Regions from separate parts of the Pseudoalteromonas ulvae UL12 genome, predicted to be linked through region 2. Evidence: predicted binding sites of a transcription regulator. Region 2 holds the regulator's gene; each other region holds the start of a gene.
What was found. Region 2 encodes MetJ, which represses methionine synthesis genes. Its sites were predicted from a motif close to TAGACGTCTAGACGTCTA; they were not measured.
Positions count from the first base shown of each region.

Region 1: a site for MetJ is predicted at 1,277-1,294, ahead of PULV_RS05815 (methylenetetrahydrofolate reductase). Genes of this name have one in related genera too.
Region 3: a site for MetJ is predicted at 1,656-1,673, ahead of metA (homoserine O-acetyltransferase MetA). Genes of this name have one in related genera too.

Region 1 covers NZ_AQHJ01000023.1:504,386-507,643, forward strand. The annotation lists gene PULV_RS05810 (M16 family metallopeptidase) at 1-1,100, opposite strand, end outside; gene PULV_RS05815 (methylenetetrahydrofolate reductase) at 1,337-2,293, shown strand; gene PULV_RS05820 (helix-turn-helix transcriptional regulator) at 2,531-3,229, shown strand; gene PULV_RS21910 (OmpA family protein) at 3,251-3,258, opposite strand, start outside.
Region 2 covers NZ_AQHJ01000029.1:125,713-128,970, forward strand. The annotation lists gene PULV_RS12990 (malic enzyme-like NAD(P)-binding protein) at 1-1,140, shown strand, start outside; gene metJ (met regulon transcriptional regulator MetJ) at 1,188-1,511, opposite strand; gene metB (cystathionine gamma-synthase) at 1,749-3,008, shown strand; gene metL (bifunctional aspartate kinase/homoserine dehydrogenase II) at 3,014-3,258, shown strand, end outside.
Region 3 covers NZ_AQHJ01000023.1:564,030-567,287, reverse strand. The annotation lists gene PULV_RS06095 (3'-5' exonuclease) at 1-48, shown strand, start outside; gene PULV_RS06090 (sensor domain-containing diguanylate cyclase) at 80-1,267, opposite strand; gene metA (homoserine O-acetyltransferase MetA) at 1,737-2,684, shown strand; gene PULV_RS06080 (homocysteine S-methyltransferase family protein) at 2,674-3,258, shown strand, end outside.

The DNA.
Region 1 (3,258 bases), on a different contig from region 2:
AATACATGCAACAAACCTGGATCTTTGGTTTCGGCGTTGTAAGTAAACATTTGGCTAGCAATTTGTTTATCCACTACTAACTCTTGATACAGTGCTGAGTTATTTGAGAAATAAAGCTGAGAGATTAAATCAAGTGCAGCGCGGTCTTTTTGCTTAGGTTGCCACGCTGTGCCTTTATACGACACTAATAACCAGTGACCTGGTAAGCCATCATTTTTCTCATGGATGTATTTAGCTGCTTGCTGTTTTGGCTCAACCGGAATATCAGCGACGAAATCGCCTTTTTGCCAGTTACCCCAGTGTTTCTTCACCATTTTCATGGTTTCTTGTGGGTCGACATCACCTACAATCACTAACGATACATATTCAGGCTTATAAAACTTTTCAAAGAACTCTTGTCCATACGCCATTTGATCTGGCATGGCTTCAATATCTTCAAAAAAGCCCATGGTAGTGTGCTTATAGGTATGCTTTTCAAACGCTTCGTTTCTAACTGCAGAGAGTAACTTACGAATTGGGCTGGCATTATTTTTTAAATATTCGCCTTTTACAGTCAAAGCTTCAGTACGAAATTGCTCTTCGCTATACGATAAGTTTTGGAAAATATCCGCTTCAATTTCGAGTACTTTATTTAAATGCTCTTTTGAGAAGTTAAGGTGATAATTAGTGTAATCATTGGTGGTGTAAGCGCGGTTATCCACCCCTGAATTTTTCAAAATATCTGAGTACACATCTTGCGGGTATTTTTCAGAGCCTTTAAACATCATATGTTCAAAAAAGTGAGCAAAGCCAGTTTTGCCCGCTTCAACTTCATTGCGTGATCCGACTGAAACCGGTATTTGCAGCGATACAACATCAGGGTAATCGGTTTTAACAATCATCACGCGCAAGCCATTTGGCAACTCTTCTAATACATAGTTTTGCGAAAACACTTTATCGCGACTATTGTTGGCCATTTTTTTGTGGCTTGTTTGCTCAACAGCGTATGTAGATTGACCTGAAGTATCGTTGTTGCGTTTATTTCCTGCATCTACGTGGACAACACAACCCGATAAAATGGCAGACACTGCCAAGCTGGTCGCTAAAAGTTTAAATTTCATGGTGATCCCTTAAGTGTTTTTTGTTATATCGCGGCCTATTATGCTCAAGCATCGATTATTACGCGACTGATTACGATGAAAGTTTGTAAATAGATGTGTCATTTGACTGGCGATACCTCCTCTCAACATGAATTTAATTCAACTTCAATGAAAAACTTTCACTAAAAAAATCTATCTAGACGTCTAAATGGCTGCTATATTAGTTGCCATAGATTGAATTTCGTTAGGGCAGGGTCATGGCATTATCGCTACAAGAGAAAATTGAAGATGCAAATCAAGGTGTTTACCTCATAGGTACTACGCCACCAAAAATTGATACCGATAATGCGCAATTAGAAACAATTGCCAATAAACTACTTAGCCGTCTACATGAAATTGAATATGATGGTGTGGTGATTTATGACATTCAAGATGAAAGTAGCCGTATCAGCGCCCCGCGCCCTTTCCCATTTAAGCAAACGGTCGACCCTCGCGTATACAGCCAACTGCTGAGCAAATTGTCTGAATTAGATGTGATCACCTATAAAAGTGTCGCACAGCGTGGTGTCACACAATTCAAAGCCTGGCTTAACGAAACCAAGCAAGAATTCAATCTGAAAAATTTAGTCTTAGTCGGCAGCCCTTCATCAGAAGGCGACATCAAGTTGAGCTTGCCTGATGCTTACCAAACATTGGCGGACAGCGAGCAAGATTTCTTCTTAGGTGGCGTGACGATTGCTGAGCGTCATGCCTCAAAACGCAACGAGCATACGCGCCTGATCGAAAAAACACAGCAAGGCTGCCGCTTCTTTATTTCGCAAGCTGTTTATGATGCACAAGCAACCATTGATTTAATTACCAGTTATGCCCGTACATGCCGCCAAGAAGGTATTAAACCTAACCGTGTGATTTTAACTTTTACCCCTTGCGGTGGTGAAAAAACCCTACAATTTATGCAGTGGCTAGGCATTGCAGTCCCTGAAGCGACAAAATGGCGCATATTGGATGCCGAGGATTCACTTAATGAATCAATTCGTATTTGCCGTGAAAATTTAAACCAGATTTTGCGTAGTTGTGCCCACTTAGATGTGCCGTTGGGTTTAAATATTGAAAGCTTAACTAACCGTAAAGAAGAGATTGATGCATCGATTAATCTTTATCGTTTACTAAAGGCGACGATGGAGCTCAACCTAGCCGAAAAACAAATTGCTTAACCCATCTTAAAGCAACTCAAAAAACCTAACCTTTGCCCCAAGGTTAGGTTTTCTCTAATCCGTAACGTTCCAAAAAATTGACAGCGTTATCATATAGATAAATTACTCTATCTATAACGCGATGTGATTTTTCCCCCCTTTTATATAGCATAAAAATCTAGCTTATTATTTTACATTAGTTTCTAATTTAAATACGCTGACTGTCCGCTTTCAACAATCTATAAAAGGAAGTTATAAGTGAATTGGCTAGAGTCAAATGTATATCTGCAAGTCTCATCGCATTATCAAGAATCCAATACGATCAATGTGCTACTGAAAGTGCTAGAAACAATGTGTTGTAATGTCAAAGTCGACACCAACCTACCTGAATTAAATGAGGCAAAACAAGACAACCTTTACTTAATTTGTGCTCGGGATACACCATGGAATGATATGTTACCGGCCCATTTAATGCTGCTCGCCAGAGATCATCGCGTGATTATTTACAATGCAAAGCATGAGGAAATTTCTGAGCAATTACTACTGATGGCAAACGTCAAAGGCGTCTTTTACCATAATGATACCCCCGACATTCTATTAAAAGGGATCAGTAAAATTTTAAATGATGAATTATGGTTTAAACGCAGCTCTATCTGTAAAGCCTTTGGTAACTTACTCGCCCAGCAACCTAAATATGCAGCCTCAGAGCAAAGTAATGACTCACTTGAAAAACTGACCAAGCGAGAGCGCACTATAATTCATCTCATCTCACAAGGTGCAAAAAACAAAGATGTCGCCGAGAAACTGCACATCAGCGACCACACAGTCAAAACCCACCTTTACAGTGCATTCAGAAAAACCAATGCCCGCAACCGTATTGAGCTAGTCAATTGGGCGCAAAAGTTTTTACCTTGTGCCCTGCAACATGGCGCACCAGCTAGCCATATCAATCCTTAACGACAAAAAAAGAGTCTCTTATTAGAGAC
Region 2 (3,258 bases):
GCTTTAGCATATAGTCCTGGTGTTGCTGAGCCTGTTAGAGAAATCGCTGCGAATCCTGCGGATGCTTATAAATATACAGCCAAAGGTAATCTTGTTGCGGTTATTTCTAATGGTACCGCGATTTTAGGCTTAGGTAATTTAGGGCCACTTGCTTCAAAACCCGTTATGGAAGGTAAGGCACTGTTATTTAAACGCTTTGCAGGCATTGATTCGATTGATATCGAAGTAAAACACCGTACTACAGAAGATTTCATCAATACGGTTGAGAACATTGCTGACACCTTTGGTGGTATTAACTTAGAAGATATTAAAGCCCCAGAATGCTTCGAGATCGAAAAAGCGCTGATTGAGCGTTGTGATATCCCCGTTTTTCATGATGATCAGCATGGCACAGCTATTGTAACCGCAGCGGGCATGCTTAATGCGCTAGAAGTACAAGGGAAGAATTTACATGACGCGCAAATCGTGTGCCTTGGCGCAGGAGCTGCTGCAATTGCGTGTATGGAATTATTAATTAAGTGTGGTGCCCAGCGTGAACATATTTATATGCTTGATCGCAAAGGTGTGATTCACACCCGCCGTGATGATTTAAATGAATATAAAGAATTGTTTGCCAATAATACTGATAAACGTACCTTGCAAGATGTGATTGCAGAAGCTGATGTATTTGTCGGTGTATCGGGCCCTGATTTAATTACTGCGGATGATCTAAAGCTAATGGCTGACAAGCCTGTGGTGTTTGCATGTTCAAATCCAGATCCTGAGATAAGTCCAGATGTAGCGCATTCTGCACGCAATGATTTAATTATGGCTACAGGGCGCTCTGATTTTCCAAACCAAGTAAATAATGTGCTTTGTTTTCCGTTTATTTTTCGAGGTGCGTTAGATGTGCGTGCTAAAACGATTAACGATGAAATGAAAATCGCTGCGGTCAATGCTATTCGTTCAATTGCAAAAGAAGCGGTGCCTCAAGAAGTGCTACAAGCCGCTGGGGTTGATTCGCTTGAGTTTGGTAAAGACTATATTATTCCTAAGCCGATGGATCCTCGTTTACTTCCACGAGTTGCTCGTGCTGTTGCTGAGGCGGCTATTGCATCAGGCGTTGCGCGTATCGCGCTGCCAGAAAACTATATGCAATAAGCATGGTAAATCACACAATAAAAAAGCCTCAAAATTGAGGCTTTTTTTTATTCATCTTCGAGTATTGGCAAGTCTAACCCCATGTTTGTCATGATTGCTCTTACTTCAGCAGGAACATGCTCAGGGTTATCTTTTCTTAAATCTTCATCATTTGGCAGTGGTTGGCCAGTAAACGCGTGCAGAAAAGCTTCGCAGAGTAATTCACTGTTTGTGGCATGGCGAAGATTATTCACTTGGCGACGTGTACGCTCATCTGTTAATACTTTTAACACGTTAAGCGGGATAGACACGGTGATTTTTTTCACTTGCTCTGATTTTTTACCGTGCTCTGCGTAAGGGTGAATATATTCACCATTCCATTTTGTTGCCATAAGTTTAGATTGCCTTTTAATAACTGCGTGCCTGTTTGCCAATGAATTAGTCTGAAGATAAAAATATTATCTATAATTTTTAGTTATTGGCTTTATCGTGGCGAAATTTTATCGGTTTAAAATATATAGTCAATTATCATTTATTTAGCTATTTAGACGTATAAATGTTTTGACTTCTCATCTTTAGTAATCTAACCTTTTGGACGTCTAAACATCCAACTGTTTGCGGGTTTTAAAATGAACAAAGCTAAAAAAGCAACTATCGCAGTGCGTAAAGGAATCGAAGCCGATAAACATCATGGCGCAGTCGTTCCTCCTCTTTTCTTATCAACGACTTATTCTTTTGCTGATTTTGATACTAAACGTGCTTACGACTACGGTCGAAGCGGCAACCCAACTCGCGATGTTTTAGCTGAGACATTGGCTGAACTCGAAGGTGGTGCCAAAGGTATTGTCACAGCAACGGGTATGGCTGCGGTTCATTTGGTCACTCAACTGTTGTCGAGTAACGACACACTTGTTATCCCACATGATTGTTATGGTGGCAGTTATCGTTTATTCACCAGTTTAGAAAAACGTGGTTTATTAAAATTAAAAGTCGTTAACTTCACCCTAGACAAAACCTTTGCTGAAATTGAAGCACTTAAACCTGCACTAATTTGGATTGAAACACCAAGCAATCCATTATTGCGCTTAACAGATATCGCAAAAGTGGTTGAAACGGCCAAAAATTGCGGTGCCTTGGTTGCGGCTGATAACACCTTTTTATCTCCTGCATTACAAAACCCTATCGAATTTGGCGTTGATATTGTTGTGCATTCGACGACTAAATACATTAATGGTCATTCAGATGTTGTCGGTGGTGCGGTTATCGCTAAAACGACTGAGTTGGGCGAAGAATTAGCCTGGTGGGCAAACAATATTGGTATTACCGGTGCGCCATTTGATAGTTATTTAACACTTCGCGGTATCCGTACATTGAATGTTCGTATTAAGCAACATGAACAAAATGCATTTCTAATTGCTGAGTATTTAGAGCGTAGTCCTTATGTTAAGAGTGTTTACTACCCAGGTCTTGAGTCTCATCCTCAACATGTATTAGCGAAACAACAGCAGCGTGGGTTTGGTGGTATGGTCAGTTTTGATATTAAAGGTGATATCAACGATGCTGCACGATTCTTAACAAATTGTCAGCACTTCACACTGGCTGAATCTTTAGGCGGTGTTGAAAGCTTGATTTGCCACCCTGCGACCATGACACATGCAGGTATGGAACCAAAAGCTCGTTTAGAAGCGGGTGTGGGTGACACGCTTATTCGGATTTCTGTTGGCATTGAAGATGTGAATGATCTTTTAGCTGATCTAGAGCGCAATTTTGAGCAGGTTCGCCCAGGGCAAAGCCAATTAAAGTCTAATGCTGTTAAAGCGCCAGACAACGATAAAACATCCGATAACTGTGCGAATTTTGTTAGTCCTGCACATATCGCATTATGGTAATTAAGATGAGTAGAGCAGTTCATAAATTTGGCGGATCGAGCTTAAGTAGTGCCAATCGTTATCACGCCGTTGCAAATATAATTCTAAGCCAAGCATCTGAAGGAGATGTGATTGTCGTTTCGGCTGCAGGTAAAACAACCGATACCTTAGTTAAACTTTGGCAAAGCTACCAGCAGCAAGATCAACAGGCTTTGTCTGATGTGCTTGCGTTGCTTGAGCAACACCAAAGTGAATTAATTCAAGAGTTATT
Region 3 (3,258 bases), on a different contig from region 2:
AATAAAATTACTTCCGGAAAAGGGATTGCATTGCGCCAGCTAGTTTAGTCAATACTGCCGCAGACTGTCAGTGGCTAAATTACAAGTTTGATTGGTAAATTTGAAAACAGCCTTTGCCGCTATTTTTGGCTTGATAAAGCGCCTTGTCTGCTTGTTGCACGAGGGGCTCTCCAACTTGTTCTGATAAAGTGGTAAAAGCAATGCCTATGCTGATCCCACTGGTGACCTGCGTGTAGGCATCGATTTCAATAGGTTGGTGAATATCAGTAATTAAACGCTCGGCTATTTGCGTGAGTTCAACTTCATCCAGCGCCTGATCGATGACAATAATAAATTCATCCCCACCAATACGTGCGACTAAGTCATAGCCTCGCATTGCTTTGATCATCCGCTTGCTGACTTCAACCAATACTTTATCGCCAGCATGGTGGCCATATGTATCGTTAATCGGTTTAAAGCCATCTAAATCAAGATATAACAGATAAACATACGCTGGTTGGCGATCAAGGCGTGCAGAAATTCGTTTGAGTTCATTAAAGAGTGATTTTCGATTGGCAAGCCCGGTTAAGCTATCGTGAAGTGAATCAAACTCAAGGAGAGTCTGGAGCTGTTTTCGTTGATCCACCTCTCGTTGTAGCTCAGTGAGACTGTTTTGCAGTTGTTTTGTACGAGATTCAACTTGATGTTCTAATTCATTTTGATATTGAGCTAAGCGCTGATTAGCTTCATATAAAGCTTGTTGATTATTAAATGCATCGAGGGCGGAGGCAATAACATGGCTGATGGTATAGAGCACATCAACCATGACACCTGAATACTCGTCTTCCCGTCGATAAGACTGAATAATGAATGCGCCTAAAAAGTTTTCTCTGATCATGAGGGGAAAGCACAGCCATTGTTGTGGTAGAGAGCCAAGGACCTTAACTTCGCCTTTTTCAATCAGCTCTGTGAGTTGTGATAGATTAAAGTTGCAGACTTTTTGTTGAGCTAAAGCGTAATAAGTAAGGGTGCTGGCCAAATCATTGAGCTCAATACCATTGAGTTCTTCGGCATCAAAGTCATCTTTTACATCATGAAAATAAGGAAAAGTAAGGCGGTCATCATCACCCAGAAGCACAACATAAAAATTATCGGCATAGGTGACTTTTTGTAAAATACAATGAATGTCGAGTAAAAAACGCTGTATGGAGTCACTGCTATTGAGGCAGGCAACAATGTCTGTCATACGGTCAATTACACCGGATTCATTTAAACCAGTGAGTGCCATAAGCGTTCCTTTTGATAAAGTTTAGAATGAAAAAGTACTCATTCAATAAAGATAGTATTATCAGAGAGGTTTGTGAACTCAAACACTGAAAAAGCGGGTTTTACTGATAGGTTAATCTGTATCGCAAGCATGCATACATTAGGTCAATTCGATAAGACTTTTCAACAATTTAAATGTTAGTAGCCAACAAAAGAACGTAAAAACCCACAATAAAATATGCAGTGTCTCTCGTTAATCTACATGATGTGCCATATTTTCTACTGATATAGTGATGAAATGTTCATCAACTTAGAGAGCCAAGTCGCCTGCTGTTTTTTATGATGGCTTTAGCTTAATCAGAAAAGCAGGCCAACAGTGACCCATAAAAAAGCAGACTTAGATTTTGTGGTGGACGTCTAAACATCTGGAGCTTGAAATTTCCAGATATCCAGTCATAATTGCAGCTAGTTTTGCTTATAGAGAAATAACGATGCCAATTACTGTCCTTGATGAACTCCCTGCAATTGCACAATTACGCCAAGAAAATGTGTTTGTCATGCCTAAAACTCGGGCAAAAACGCAAGAAATTCGTCCAATGCAATTGGCTATTTTAAACTTGATGCCAAATAAAGTTGAAACCGAAGTGCAGTTTATTCGTTTACTCGCCAATTCTCCGTTACAAGTTAATGTTGATTTACTGCGGTTAGACACTCACAGAAGTAAAAATACCTCTGAGCAGCACCTTGATACGTTTTACCGTTATTTTTCTGAAGTAAAAGATCTTAACTATGATGCATTGATTGTCACTGGTGCCCCTTTAGCACATCTTGAGTTTGAAGAAGTCGCCTATTGGGATGAGCTTAAAGTTATTTTAGATTGGGCTGAGCAACATGTAACCTCGACACTGTTTTCATGTTGGGCCGCTCATGCAGCGCTTTACCATCATTATGGTTTAAAGCGCGAACTGCGCGAACAAAAATTATGTGGGGTGTTTCAACATCAGTGCTTTTTTGAGCATGCAGCCCTGACGCGTGGTTTTGACGATGAGTTTTTGGTGCCTCATTCTCGTTATGGCCACATCGATATAAACAAAATTCAACAGGTAGACGAGCTGACTATCTTGGCGGGCTCTGAGACTGTTGGGGCGTACTTGACTAAAAACACATCAGGCAGCCAAGTGTATTTAACCGGCCATCCAGAGTATGATGCGGATACATTGAAGGGGGAGTATATTCGTGACTGTGCGAAAGGTTCTGATGCCCCCAAACCTGAAAATTATTTTGTTGATGATAATCCAGATAATAAGCCGTCTAAAACTTGGCAAAGTCACGCCTTTTTATTGTTTTCGAATTGGTTAAACTATTATGTGTACCAAACTACGCCGTATGATATTAACTTAGTTAGCCAGGATGTGAGGACTAACAATTATGCCGAATAAAGACAAGACCGCTCAATTAAAAGCCGCCCTCAATGAGCGCATTTTAATTTTAGATGGTGCCATGGGCACTATGATCCAAGAATATAAATTCTCTGAAGAAGATTATCGCGGTGAGCGCTTTGCTGACTGGCATGTATTGATCAAAGGCAATAATGATTTATTGAGTCTCACTCAGCCTGAGGTGATTGCAACTATTCACCGAAATTACTTACGCGCTGGTGCAGATATTATCGAAACAAATACTTTTAACTCAACCACCATTTCAATGGAAGACTATGAAATGGCGCACTTAAGCCGAGAGATTAATCTTGAATCGGCTAAATTAGCCCGACAAGTATGTGATGAAGTCACCGCGCTTGAGCCGCATAAACCTCGTTTTGTTGCGGGTGTACTTGGCCCGACGTCTAAAACCTGTTCTATTTCGCCAGATGTCAATGATCCGGGTTATCGCAATATTACTTTTGATGCGCTGGTGGAAGCGTATATTGAGTCAACGCTTGCTTTAATGGAAGGTGGAGTCGACATTATCTTGATTGAAACCATTTTTGATACTTTAAATGCCAAAGCGGCCTCT